3 regions of the Bradyrhizobium sp. TM239 genome follow, and region 2 is predicted to be linked to each of the others. Evidence: predicted binding sites of a transcription regulator. Region 2 holds the regulator's gene; each other region holds the start of a gene.

Region 1 (4,726 bases), on a different contig from region 2:
TGCTGTCTGCGAAGGCGGCGCTGGATGCGGAGCTGCGCGACTATGTTCGCGCACGCGTCGCGGAGTCCGGTGTCGAGGTCACCGAGCTCGGCGTCAAGGACGTGATCCTGCCCGGCGAGATCCGGGAGCTGGTGAACAAGGTGGTGGAGGCGGAGCGGGTCGCGAAGGCGAACCTGATCCGCCGGCAGGAGGAGACCGCGGCGACGCGTTCGCTCCTGAACACCGCTCGCCTGATGGAGGAGAACCCCCTGCTGCTGCGGCTCAAGGAGCTGGAGTCGCTGGAGCGGCTGGTCGAGAAGGTCGGCCGCATCGACCTCCATGCCGGCAATGGCGAGGGCCTCGATGCCCTCTTGACCCGGCTCGTGCGCCTCAAGGCGCCCGAGAGTGCGTAAAACCGAAGGGGCGCCCACGGGCGGCCCTTCACATATCCGTCGTCGTCGCTTGCAATGAACGCGGAACCGCGCCTGTGCGACCAAAATCACGAAGCCGGGATTGCGCGCGCGCGAAGGTTGCGTAATCTCGCGATGACCACGGGTTTGATCAGGGCAGGCGCATGACGATGCTTCAGGACACCATCCGGCCGCCGACGGCGCGATCGCGGGAGTGGAAGGTGATCGTCATCCTGATCCTGCTGGTCCCCGTGCTGTGGTCCCCGCTGATCCTGTTTCGCTTCGTCCTGTATCAGCCGTTCAGCATCCCCTCGAATTCGATGGTGCCGACGCTGATGGTCGGCGACTACGTCTTCGCCGCCAAATATGCCTATGGCTACGGCCGCTACTCCGTCCCGTTCGCGTCGTCGTGGACCTCGAGCCGCGTCTTTGCTGCCGACCCGGAATACGGTGACGTGGTCGTGTTTCGCACGCCGAAGGATACCTCGGCCGACTACGTCAAGCGCGTGGTCGGCCTGCCCGGCGACCGCATCCAGATGCGGCAGGGCCAGCTCTTCCTCAACGACAAGCCGGTGACGCGGGTTGCGTTGAAGGAGACACTTGCCGGTTCTGCCTGCGGCGTGGATGAGGGGGCGACGGTCAAGCGCTGGCGCGAGACGCTGCCGAACGGTGCGAGCTACGTGACGCACGACTGCATCGACAACGGTTTCCTGGACAATACCAACGTCTTCACGGTGCCGCCGGGCCATTTTTTCGTGCTCGGCGACAACCGCGACAATTCCACCGACAGCCGCATGATGTCGACGTTCGGTTTCGTGCCGATGGACAATCTCGTCGGCAAGGTGACGCGGATCTTCTGGTCGCTCGACGAAGACGGTGAGCCGCGCATGGAGCGGTTGGGCAAGGTGGAGTGAGGCTCGGAATGACGGAGGTTCGTAGCCCGGATGGAGCGCAAGCGTAATCTGGGAAGGCTGCCTGCGTCGCACGAGATGTCCCGGATTGCGCTTCGCTCCATCCGGGCTACGGGCCGCCGTTCCGCGAAATCGTTCGCTCAAAACAAAAACCCCGGCATCGCTGCCGGGGTTTCGTAGTTTCTTGAGGTCGTTGGACCTTAGAAGTCCATGCCGCCCATGCCGCCGCCCGGGGGCATCGCCGGACCGGCGCCGCCCTTCTTGGGCAGCTCGGCGACCATGGCTTCCGTGGTGATCAGGAGCGCGGCCACCGAGGCTGCGTTCTGGATCGCGGTACGGACCACCTTGGTCGGGTCGATGATGCCCTTCTTGACGAGGTCGCCGTATTCGCCGGTCTGGGAGTCGAAGCCGAACGCATACGACTTGTTCTCCAGCACCTTGCCGACGATCACCGAGCCGTCTTCACCGGCGTTGATCGCGATCTGGCGAGCGGGAGCCGACAGCGCCTTGCGCACGATCTCGACGCCGGTCTTCTGGTCGTCGTTCTTGGTGCGCAGGCCCTTGAGCTGCTCGGAAGCACGGAGCAGGGCGACGCCGCCGCCCGGGACGATGCCTTCCTCGACAGCCGCGCGGGTCGCATGCATCGCGTCATCAACGCGATCCTTGCGCTCCTTCACCTCGACCTCGGTCGCGCCGCCGACGCGGATCACCGCGACGCCGCCCGCGAGCTTGGCCAGACGCTCCTGGAGCTTCTCACGGTCGTAGTCCGAGGTGGTCTCCTCGATCTGCGCCTTGATCTGGGCCACGCGCGCCTCGATGTCGGCCTTCTTGCCGGCGCCGTTGACGATCGTGGTGTTCTCCTTGTCGATCATCACCTTCTTGGCGCGACCGAGCATGTTGAGCGTGACGTTCTCGAGCTTGATGCCGAGATCTTCCGAGATCGCCTGGCCGCCGGTCAGGATCGCGATGTCCTGCAGCATGGCCTTGCGGCGATCGCCGAAGCCCGGAGCCTTGACGGCCGCGACCTTCAGGCCGCCGCGCAGGCGGTTCACGACCAGGGTCGCGAGGGCTTCGCCTTCGACGTCCTCGGCGACGATGACCAGCGGCTTGCCGGTCTGCACCACGGCCTCGAGCAGCGGCAGCAGCTCGTTCAGCGAGGAGAGCTTCTTCTCGTTGATGAGGATGTAGGCATCGTCCATCTCAACGCGCATCTTGTCGGCGTTGGTGACGAAGTAGGGCGAGATGTAGCCGCGGTCGAACTGCATGCCCTCGACGACGTCGAGCTCGGTCTCGAGCGACTTGGCTTCCTCGACGGTAATGACACCCTCGTTGCCGACCTTCTTCATGGCGTCGGAGAGGAACTTGCCGATTTCGGCATCGCCGTTGGCGGAGATGGTGCCGACCTGGGCGATCTCGTCGTTCGAGGTGACCTTCTTGGAGTTCTTGACGAGGTCCGCCACGACGGCCTCGACCGCGAGGTCGATACCGCGCTTGAGATCCATCGGGTTCATGCCGGCGGCAACCGACTTGGCGCCTTCGCGCACGATCGCCTGGGCCAGCACGGTCGCGGTGGTGGTGCCGTCGCCGGCCGCGTCAGCGGACTTGGAGGCGACTTCGCGCACCATCTGGGCGCCCATGTTCTCGAACTTGTCCTCGAGCTCGATCTCCTTGGCGACGGTGACGCCGTCCTTGGTGATGCGGGGAGCGCCGAACGACTTGTCGAGCACGACGTTGCGGCCCTTCGGACCGAGCGTGACCTTCACCGCGTTGGCGAGGATGTCGACGCCGCGCAGCATCTTGTCGCGCGCTTCAACCGAGAATTTGACTTCTTTGGCTGCCATCTGGAATTTTCCTTGAAATGTGTGACTGGAGGGAGAGAGGGGCTGTTAGGCCGCCTTCTTCTTGGAAGCGGGGACGTCGAGGACGCCCATGATGTCGCTTTCCTTCATGATCAAGAGATCGACGCTGTCGATCTTGACTTCGGTGCCGGACCACTTGCCGAACAGCACGCGGTCGCCAACCTTGAGGTCGATCGGGATCAGCTTGCCGGCTTCGTCGCGGCCACCGGGGCCGACGGCGACGACTTCGCCCTGCGAGGGCTTTTCCTTGGCAGTGTCGGGAATGATGATGCCGCCAGCGGTCTTCTCTTCTGCGTCGATGCGCTTGACCACGACGCGGTCGTGAAGCGGACGGAATTTCATGCAGTCCTCCTAAGCAATTGCTCGGGTTGAAGATTTCAGATTGTTAGCAGTCGCCGCCAGCGAGTGCCAGGCGGGCTAAGCTGAGATAAGGCAGGATTTTTGCGGGGGCAAGGGCTTCTAGCAGAAAAATAAGCACTCGAAAGCGCCGTCTGCCAGAATCTCACTCCCATCGTTAACCCGAGCGCAGACCCGTATTAGCACGGAGCGTTCTCTGCTGCTAACGCATTGAATTTCAACAGCTTGTTAAACTTTTGGGCTTGAGATGGGTTGTCAGTTTGCGTCACATTTCACTCATGTGAGCGCATCTCCATCGGGTGGCTCGTGAGCTGCGTACCCGGAAAGCCACCCCCTGAATGCGCTCCTGCAAAGGAGGTTGGCATGGTCTCGCGGGTTGGGGTTGTTTCCGACGACTTCCGGAAACAGGTGTTGGGTTACGGGCTGACGACGGCGGAAATTCTCTACCGGATGCCGGATCATCCCTCGCTGCTCCAGACCTATGTCTGGCAGAACTACGACATGTTTCCGAAATTTCCGGCGCTGAAGGATTTCCTGGCGTTCTGGCAGGAAAAGCTCGACGGTCCCCTCCATTCAGTCACCGTCGCGCACTCCAAGCTGATCAAGCCGGCCGAGTTGCGCGCCGTGGATGGCGTGTTCCGGCTGCATTGAATCGGCGATCAGGCACCGCTGCCGCAATAGCGCTTCCACATCGCGCGATAGGCGTCGTCGACCGCTCGCCCGTATGAGACGGGGTTGCTGGCGGCCGCGGCCCGGATCTTGTCGGGCAGTTCGCGGCGCAACCTGTCGAGCTCGCTGATCGCAGAACCTCGGCTCGTTGCGATCTCGATATACGCCTCATGGCTGTCCGTCACCCAGTCCGGCAGGCCAAGTGCGGTGAGAATAGAGCCGGCAGCACGGCTGGGCAGGCTGTTGCCGAGTTTCGCCACCACCGGCACGCCCATCTGCAAGGCTTCCCATGTGCTGACGCCGCCATTCTGCGGGAACGGGTCGAGGCAGATATCGACGCGATTGAACGATGCCAGATGTTCGCTTCGCAAGGTGGCACCGAGCAGATCGACGCGTTCGGCCGGCAATCCGCAAGCCTCGAACCGCGCCAGCAGATTCTCGCGGACCAGCTGGTCGTCCAGCGCGACATCCTTGACCAGCAGTCGCGACCCCGGCACCCGCTCGAGAATCCTGGACCAGACTTGCGCAGCCTCGTCCGAAA
Region 2 (4,726 bases):
CAAGGTCCCGGTCACAGTGGTGCAGTGGATCCGCTTCTCGAGCGGCGGCGCCTCGCTGCGCATCATCGCCAGCGCCCCGCGCGACCAGTGGCTAGCCGCCTTCAACCGCTTCCGTGCCGTGCGCGACGGGATTCAGCCGAAGGGTTAGGGCAGAGGCGCTCCAACACACTCGGTGTCGTCCCGGCCTAGCGCGCAATTGCGCGCGGGGGGCCGGGACCCATACCGCGTGATCTCGCGATTGGGGTCGGTCGCAGTACCCACGAAGAGTCTTCGCCAAACTTCTCCCTGGGGGTATGGGTCCCGGATCTGCGCTGCGCTTGTCCGGGACGACAGTGGTGTTGAGGCTGCACGCCCACCCCCTCACCAAACCCGGCCGCATTTTCGGGCTTCTGTTCGTACACGAACGGAACTAGGCTTCGTCTCCGTTGAGTTCATCCTAAGGGGAGGCGAACGATGCTGGATCGGCGACAAGTCCTGGCAATGCTTGGAACGACCGCGCTCGCGGCTCTCGCTCCAACCGCACTCTTTGCAGCGGCATCGATCAAACCCGACGATGCCTCCGCGCTGCTGGTGATCGACGTGCAGAACTGCTTCCTGCCCGGCGGCAGCCTCGCGGTGAAAGAGGGCGAGCAGGTGGTGCCCGTCATCAACAAGATCTCGAAAGCGTTTGCGAATGTGGTGATGACGCAGGACTGGCACACGCCGGGCCACGTTTCGTTTGCGTCAGTCCACTCCGGCAAGAAGCCGTTCGAGACCGTCGACCTTCCCTACGGCAAGCAGGTGCTGTGGCCGGACCATTGCGTGCAGGGCACCGACGGCGCTTCGCTGTCGAAGGATCTTGCGATCCCGCACGCCGAGCTCATCATCCGCAAGGGCTTTCACAAGGACGTCGACAGCTATTCGGCCTTCCTCGAAGCCGACGGCAAGACCTCGACCGGACTTGCCGGCTATCTCAAGGGACGCAAGATCAAGCGCGTCTTCGTCGCTGGCCTCGCGACGGATTTCTGCGTCGCCTGGACCGCGCTCGACGCGCGCAAGGCGGGCTTCGAGGTCTATGTGGTGGAAGACGCCTGCCGCGGCATCGACACGCAGGGCTCGCTGGCAAAGGCCTGGGCCGATATGGCCAAGGCCGGCGTGAAGCGGATTCAGTCTGCGGATATCGCGAGCGCGTAGAGCTAGACGACTGTCATTCCGGGGCGATGCGAAGCATCGAACCCGGAATGACGCAAAAAAATCAGTTCGGCGCGCCGCTCGATTCATTGTTGTTCGCCGCGGGCGCGGCCTTTGCGCCGCCCTTGGCGACACCGACCAGAGCCGGGCGCAGCACACGCTCGCCGATGGTGTAGCCGGCCTGCATGATCTGCACCACGGTGCCCGACGGCACCGACGCATCGGGCACTTCGTACATCGCCTGGTGGAAGTTCGGATCGAACTTCTGGCCCTGCGGATCGAGCTTCTTCACGCCGTGCTTTTCCAGCGCGTTGAGCAGCGAACGCTCGGTGAGCTCGACGCCCTCGATCAGCGCGGTCAGGCCGGGATCGGCGGCGGCACGGTCCTCAGCCGGGACGGCATCGAGCGCGCGCTGGAGATTGTCGGCGATGTCGAGCACATCGCGGGCAAAGCCGGTGATGCCGTAGAGACGGGCGTCGGCGACCTCCTTGGTGGTGCGTTTGCGCAGATTCTCCATCTCGGCCAGCGTCCGCAGCATGCGGTCGCGCGCCTCGGCGGCTTCCTTCTGCAACGTTTCGACCGAGCCGGGCTCGGGATCGTCGGGCATGATATAGGGTTTCGACACCACGGGCTCGCCAGTCGGCGCGGCCGCGTCTTCGGGTTGCCGGTCTCGATCGGTCATCGGCTCTCTTTTCGAATTCGTCGCAGGGATTTTTCTGGCCCGGATATCGTGCTTCGGGCGCCGAAAATCAAGCGCCCGTGATCGGATCAAACGCCGGTCAGCCTCCCAGCAGGCGACTGACGATGCGGGCGGCGTAGTCCACGGTCGGGATCACGCGGGCATAATTCAGCCGGGTCGGCCCGATCACGCCCAATACGCCGACGATATGGCCGGCGGCATCCCGATAGGGCGAGATGATGGTGGAGGACCCCGACAGCGAAAACAGCTTGTTCTCGCTGCCGATGAAGATGCGCACGCCCTCGGCGGTCTCGGCGCGGCCCAGCAGATCGATCACGCCGCGCTTGGTCTCGAGATCGTCGAACAACAGGCGCACCCGCTCCAGATCCTCCAGCGCATGCAAGTCTTCGAGCAGATTGGCGTGGCCGCGGACGATGAGCTGGCGGTCCTCGTTCTCGCCGCCGGACCAGCTGGCGATGCCGGCGGAAATCACCTTCTGTGCGAGCTGATCGAGCTCGGCGCGGGCCTCTCCAAGTGCCGTCTCCAGCTCGAGCCGGGCCTCGGCCAGGGTGCGGCCGCGGATGCGCGCATTGAGGAAATTGCCGGCCTCGGTGATCGCCGAGGAGGGAACTCCGGGGGGCAGCGACAGCACGCGGTTTTCGACCTGGCCATCCTCCCCGACCAGGATCACCAGCGCCTTTTCCGGTTCCAGACGGACAAATTCGATGTGTTTCAGCCGCGCATTGGATTTCGGCGTCAGCACCACCGCGGCGGCGCGGGTCAGGCCCGAGAGCCGCGTCAGCGCCTGGTCCAGCGCCGCCTCGACCGATTGCGCCTGGCCGACGGTGGCAAGCTGGCTCTGGATCGACTGCCGCTCGGCCTCGTTGAGGTCGCCGACCTGCATCAGGGCATCGACGAAGAACCGCAGGCCGAGTTCCGTCGGCAGCCGGCCGGCGGAGGTGTGCGGGGCGTAGATCAGGCCGAGCTGTTCCAGATCGGCCATGACGTTGCGGACCGAGGCCGGCGACAGCGGCATGGCGATGAGCCGCGAGATATTGCGCGAGCCCACGGGCTCACCGGTCGCGAGATAACTTTCGACAATTTGACGAAAGATGTCGCGAGAACGCTCGTTGAGCTGGGCGAGGCCCGCGCGCGGCGCGATCAGATGGATCGGATCGTGATGGGCCACAGACGGTAACTCCTCTCAGATGCTCATAATTTGTCCATCCCCGAGGGTTCTGACAAGCGTCGCGTTTGCAGGGCGGAAAACCGGGGGTGAAAAAGCCTTGTCCTTTCCCCTTGCCGCATACCCTCACCCCACCTACAAGCACCGCGAATAGCCCTAACCTGCGAGTTTTGGAGGATTTCCCATGCGGCCAAGCCGCCGTGCGCCCGACGAATTGCGCCCCGTGACGCTGGAGCGCGGCGTGGTCAAATATGCGGAAGGCTCCTGCCTGGTGAAATTCGGCGACACCCATGTGCTGGTCACCGCCACGCTGGAAGATCGCCTGCCGCCGTGGCTGAAGGGCCAGGGCCGCGGCTGGGTCACCGCCGAATACGGCATGCTGCCGCGCGCGACCTCCGAACGCACCCGCCGCGAGGCCGCCGCCGGCAAGCAGAGCGGCCGCACCGTCGAGATCCAGCGCCTGATCGGCCGCTCGCTTCGCACCATCGTCGATCTCGAAGCGCTCGGTGAGCGCCAGATCACGGTCGATTGCGACGTGCTCCAGGCCGACGGCGGCACCCGCACGGCCTCGATCACCGGTGCCTGGGTCGCCCTCGCCGATTGCATCAACTGGATGAAGGCGCGCAACATGATCAAGGCCAATGTGATGCGCGACAATGTCGCCGCGATCTCCTGCGGCATCTACAATGGCACACCGGTGCTCGATCTCGACTATGCCGAGGATTCGGAAGCCCAGACCGACGCCAATTTCGTCATGACCGGCGATGGCCGCATCATCGAGGTCCAGGGCACCGCGGAACGCGAGCCGTTCACGCAGGACGAGTTCCTGAAGCTGATCGCCCTAGCGCAAAAAGGCATCGCACGTCTCGTGGACTTGCAGAAACTGGCTGTCGCGTAGTCAATAGGCCCATGCACCGCCGAATCACCGGAAAGCTCGTCATCGCCACCCATAATCCCGGCAAGCTCGCCGAGATGCAGGAGCTTTTGGCGCCGTACGGCATCGAGGCGGTGTCGGCCGGTGAACTGGGCCTGGGCGAGCCGGACGAAACCGGCAACGATTTCCGCAGCAATGCCGCGATCAAGGCGATCGCGGCAGCGCGGGCGACCAAGCTTCCCGCCTTTGCCGACGATTCCGGCATCGTGGTCGACGCACTCGACGGCGCGCCGGGCATCTACAGCGCGCGATGGGCCGGCCCGACCAAGGACTTCAACGCGGCGATGGCGCAGATCGAGCGCCTGCTGCAGGAGCGCGGCGCCACCACGCCCGACAAGCGCAAAGCGCATTTCGTCTCCGCGCTCTGCGTCGCCTGGCCCGACGATCATCTCGAAGAGGTCGAGGCGCGCGTCGACGGCACGCTGGTCTGGCCGCCGCGCGGCACCGCCGGCTTCGGCTATGACCCGATGTTCTTGCCTGACGGCCACAGCCGCACCTTCGGCGAGATGGAAAGCATCGAGAAGCACGGCCTGCCGCCGCTCGGCCTCGGCCTGTCGCATCGCGCCCGCGCCTTCGTGAAACTGGCGGAGATCTGCCTTGAGCCGCGCTAGAGCGTTTTCGAGCGAAGTGGGTACCGGTTCGCGCCAGGAAAACGCGTCAAAACAAGAGTCCGAAGCCTTCGGCGTCTACGTGCACTGGCCGTTCTGCCTGTCGAAATGCCCCTATTGCGACTTCAACAGCCATGTCCGCCATGCCG
Region 3 (4,726 bases), on a different contig from region 2:
TCCACTTCAGCAGCGCATCGCAACCCTGACCAACGTGACAACTCATCTCATCACCGAGTTGTCGGAGTTGGAGGGACTGCACGAGCGCCTCAAGAAGGCAGAGCTGTCGGCGCGGCGGTTGAAACGCTCCGCTCGCGCATCGCTTTCCCATTCATCAACTCGTCGTCGCTGCTCTGTTGCCGCTCGTTTCGGTTCGACGCCGCATCGTCGGCCAGCCTAAAGCATGATCCGGAAAAGTGCGCAGCGGTTTTCCGAAAAGATCACGCTTGAACAACAACCTGAAGCGCGATGACGATTCATCCTGATCGCATCGCGCTTTAGACCTCGGCCGGAGGACGTACATCGGCGGCACGCAACGCCTGCGATGCGGCGCGTCGCGAGCCCGCGCGACACGCGGAGTTGACGGCTCGCAGAGCGCGCTCGGCTACATCACCACGACCTTGGTGCCGACATTGACGCGGCCGTAGAGGTCGATGACGTCTTCGTTGCGCATGCGGATGCAGCCGGAGGAGACGTTGGTGCCGATGGTCCAGGGCTCGTTGGAGCCGTGGATGCGGTACAGCGTCGAGCCCAGATACATCGCGCGGGCGCCGAGTGGGTTCTCCGGACCGCCTTCCATGTGCCGGGGCAAATCGGGGCGGCGTGCGATCATTTCGGCCGGCGGCGTCCAGTCCGGCCATTCGCGCTTGGCCGTGATCGCCTTTACGCCGGACCAGGTGAAGCCGGGACGCCCGACGCCAATGCCGTAGCGCATCGCCCTGCCGTTGCCCTCGACGAGATAGAGGAACTTGTTCGGGGTATCGACCACGATGGTGCCGGGACTTTCCTTGCCGCTATAGTCAACAGACTGTTTCTCGAACCTCGGATCGAACGGACGCTGCCGCGGGTCGGCCGTCTCCTGCTGAACCGCGCCTCGCTGATATCCACCCTGCATCTGCGGCTCGCCCATCGGCGGCAGACGGCGCTGGTCGTAATAGCCGGGCTGCTGTTGATAGACCGGCTGCTGCGGCGCGTAGGCCGGACCGCGGCCGGGACCGTCGCCGAACAGGAACTCGATGAATCCGCCGCCCATGTTCGCATTGGAGGCGACGCGCACCGGCGCCGGCGGCACCTGCGGCTGGTAGAGCACCGCGGGCGGATCGTTCGGCACCGAATTGTCGAAGGCGCTGGCGCTGGTTGCGCCGGCAATGAAGGTGCAAGCGCTGCCGAGCAGCGCGACAGACATTTTCTTGAACATCGACGTACTCTGTACTGTTTCGTCTAGATCACATGCGCCGTGGAGAGCTGATGGCTGGTCCGCGCCCCCGACGTGGTCAATAAAAGGCAAAAGCCGCTTTGTTTGGTAAACAGAAGCGGCGTTTGGATTCACCACGTCGTCAGCAGCGGGGCAATTTGGCGATCAGCGTTTATTTTCGATGAACGCCGCACGCGCATGGTTAATCGCTTCTTTGCGCGCCGTCGCGCGCAGCCGCACAACAGTTCCTGCCGTGAACTTCGTGTTAAATCGCTTCTGCCTACAAAGACGCGTGAGTGAGGTGGGGGGAGTATCCTGATGGCTGTTCACCGCAAACGTTTTCGCGTCGAGGATATCGCTGGTGGCGAGATGCCGATTTTGGACGTAACTGAAGAGGCAATCCCGATGCATAGCGAGATCATGGCCGAGTTGCGTGCGATCCGTGCACAGATGGCGAAAGGCGCTGCGCCCTTGCCCTTGTCCGGCAGCGCAGCCATGGCGGCGATCGACGCATCCACCGCCCACGAGCTCTCCGAGGCTCGTACCATGCTCGAAACCTATCGGGCCCAGATCGAGCAGTGCGAGAAGCTGAAGGTCGAGCTCGACCTCATCCATGACGCCATCGACCGCACCAAGCGCGAAATCGCGACGCTGCACGGCAAGAGCTTTGACGGCGGCGAAATGGCCAAGGTCAATGGCGAGCTCGGCGCGGTGGTCGGCGGCACCGAGCAGGCGACCCAGCAGATCCTCGAAGCCGCGGAATCGATCGACCAGGCCGCCAGCGCAATGTCCAAGGTGGACTCGATCGACCAGCAGAAGCGGCTCGCCGACGACATCCAGGAACGCGTCATCTCGATCTTCGAAGCCTGCAACTTCCAGGACCTGACCGGCCAGCGCATCAGCAAGGTCATGACCACGATGAAGTTCATCGAGCAGCACATCAATGCGATGATGGACATCTGGGGCGGCGTCGACGCGATCAAGTCCCACGTCGTGCCGCCGGTCGACAATCGCAGCGAGGACGACAAGCTTCTCAACGGCCCCAAGCTCGCCGGCGACGTCGGCCACGCCTCGCAGGACGACATCGACGCGCTGTTCGACTGAGCGGACGCGACATAGCGAAAAACAAAACGCCGGCGCAAGCCGGCGTTTTTTTTCGTCATTGCGAGCGAAGCGAAGCAATCCAGAGTGCCTCCGCGGAAACAGTCTGGATTGCTTCGTCGCTTCGCTCCTCGCAATGACGAGTGGTTAGAGCCGAACCCTTGTCACGCCCGCGGCGCGCAGCGGACGTAGACCATGTTGCCGTAGCGGGTGGCGGCGTCCTTGTCGATGAAGCGCGTGATCAGGACGCGGCCGTCGAAGGAGATGATTTCGCGGTCCTGCTCGCCGGGGGTCGGACCCGCCGGTCCGATGTAGTTCTTGCCGCTCGGCGAGCCCTTCAGCCGCAGCTCCTGGGGCGTTGCCTGGTCGGCCAGATGCATGATCACGCCGCCGGAGGAGCCGGCGGTGATCACGTAGGGATTTTTGCACTGGGCCCGGGCGGCCGCCTCGGTACGGGCGCGGTCGGCCGGGTTCTGGAACGAGGCGAGACCCCAGCGGCCGACGATCTCGTCGGCGCGAATGGTCGCAGGCATTTCCGGACCAGTACCAGGCTCGGCTTCGGGCGGCGGCGAGGACGACGAGAAGGACGGCAGGCTCATGCCGCCGCCGCAGGCGCCCAGCAGCAGCGCCAGACAAGTGGCGGCGGCCAGATTGGCAACCGTGCGCGCGTGAGCTGAACTGATCATGGCATTCCCCCGAACAAGACCATGGCCGCACCCCTCCTGCAGCCAAGCGCAAAACCGCTGCCGGAGCAATGACGTCCTTTAATACGTCGGCGCCCCGAACAAGTTTCCAGTGCCACCATCCTATATCCGCCTCACCAATCGCTTAACCACCTTTGCTTGACAGGATCGCGGCCAAGCCATATTTCCGGGCCCACTATTAGCACTCGGAAAGCCCGATTGCTAAGCGCGCCGTTCGATCCTCGGGATAGGGGGTGGACGGAAGCGCCGCCCCACCCACTTCCACTCCTTCCGAAGCGAGCCTCCAAAGGGAAACGTCATGGCTAAATCCAAATTTCGTCCGCTGCATGACCGTGTCGTGGTCAAACGTATCGACGCCGAGGAAAAGACCAAGGGCGGCATCATCATTCCGGACACCGCCAAGGAAAAGCCGTCCCAGGGCGAGATCGTCGCCGTCGGCCCCGGCGGCCGTGACGAGGCCGGCAAGCTGATCCCGATCGACCTCAAGGTCGGCGACCGCGTGCTGTTCGGCAAGTGGTCGGGCACCGAGGTCAAGATCGACAACGAAGATCTCCTGATCATGAAGGAGTCGGACATCATGGGCGTTTTGGCCTAAGGCCATCCGCCTGAACGGCCGCTGAATGTCATGCCCGGATCGAAGCGATCCGGGCATCCATCATTCCGACGGGTTCGATCTTCGGATCCCGGAATTGATGCGACGGGCGAGCGGCAGACACATCACCAAACACGAGGGATTGCAGAAATGGCTGCCAAAGACGTCAAGTTTTCCGGAGACGCGCGCGATCGCATGCTGCGCGGCGTCGATATTCTCGCCAACGCCGTCAAGGTGACGCTCGGCCCGAAGGGCCGCAACGTCGTCATCGAGAAGTCGTTCGGCGCACCCCGCATCACCAAGGACGGCGTCACCGTCGCCAAGGAGATCGAGCTCGAGGACAAGTTCGAGAACATGGGCGCCCAGATGGTACGTGAGGTCGCCTCCAAGACCAACGACCTCGCCGGCGACGGCACCACCACCGCGACCGTGCTGGCCCAGGCCATCGTGCGCGAAGGCGCCAAGGCGGTTGCCGCCGGCATGAACCCGATGGACCTCAAGCGCGGCATCGACATCGCGGTCGCTTCCGTCATCAAGGACATCGAGAAGCGGGCCAAGCCCGTCGCCGCCTCCTCCGAGGTCGCCCAGGTCGGCACCATCTCGGCCAACGGCGATGCCGCCATCGGCAAGATGATCGCCCAGGCGATGCAGAAGGTCGGCAACGAAGGCGTCATCACCGTCGAGGAGAACAAGTCGCTCGACACCGAAGTCGACATCGTCGAGGGCATGAAGTTCGACCGCGGCTATCTCAGCCCCTACTTCGTCACCAACCCCGAGAAGATGACCGCCGAGCTCGAGGATGCCTACATCCTCCTGCACGAGAAGAAGCTTTCGGGCCTGCAGGCCATGCTGCCGGTGCTGGAAGCCGTGGTGCAGTCGGGCAAGCCGCTCGTCATCATCGCCGAGGACGTCGAGGGCGAGGCGCTGGCCACCCTGGTCGTCAACCGCCTCCGCGGCGGCCTCAAGGTCGCCGCCGTCAAGGCGCCGGGCTTCGGCGATCGCCGCAAGGCCATGCTCGAAGATCTCGCGATCCTCACCGGCGGCCAGCTCATCTCCGAGGACCTCGGCATGAAGCTCGAGAACGTCACGGTGAAG

Evidence for each region. The regulator HrcA, encoded in region 2, represses chaperone genes, less so after heat shock. The targets are predictions, from matches to a motif close to GTTAGCACTCNCNNNNNGNGAGTGCTAAC.
Region 1: the regulator HrcA is predicted to act here: its motif matches at 3,544-3,572, upstream of AABA84_RS05975 (co-chaperone GroES).
Region 3: the regulator HrcA is predicted to act here: its motif matches at 3,217-3,245, upstream of AABA84_RS02665 (co-chaperone GroES).

The regions. Positions count from the first base shown of each region.
Region 1 covers NZ_BTIR01000002.1:350,489-355,214, reverse strand. The annotation lists gene AABA84_RS05990 (slipin family protein) at 1-392, shown strand, start outside; gene lepB (signal peptidase I) at 554-1,303, shown strand; gene groL (chaperonin GroEL) at 1,501-3,141, opposite strand; gene AABA84_RS05975 (co-chaperone GroES) at 3,187-3,501, opposite strand; gene AABA84_RS05970 (usg protein) at 3,880-4,167, shown strand; gene AABA84_RS05965 (O-linked N-acetylglucosamine transferase, SPINDLY family protein) at 4,176-4,726, opposite strand, start outside.
Region 2 covers NZ_BTIR01000011.1:489,474-494,199, forward strand. The annotation lists gene AABA84_RS20675 (hypothetical protein) at 1-148, shown strand, start outside; gene pncA (bifunctional nicotinamidase/pyrazinamidase) at 454-1,173, shown strand; gene grpE (nucleotide exchange factor GrpE) at 1,235-1,852, opposite strand; gene hrcA (heat-inducible transcriptional repressor HrcA) at 1,950-3,038, opposite strand; gene rph (ribonuclease PH) at 3,220-3,933, shown strand; gene rdgB (RdgB/HAM1 family non-canonical purine NTP pyrophosphatase) at 3,945-4,580, shown strand; gene hemW (radical SAM family heme chaperone HemW) at 4,597-4,726, shown strand, end outside.
Region 3 covers NZ_BTIR01000001.1:532,680-537,405, forward strand. The annotation lists gene AABA84_RS02650 (L,D-transpeptidase) at 425-1,237, opposite strand; gene AABA84_RS02655 (protein phosphatase CheZ) at 1,553-2,338, shown strand; gene AABA84_RS02660 (hypothetical protein) at 2,500-3,021, opposite strand; gene AABA84_RS02665 (co-chaperone GroES) at 3,338-3,634, shown strand; gene groL (chaperonin GroEL) at 3,782-4,726, shown strand, end outside.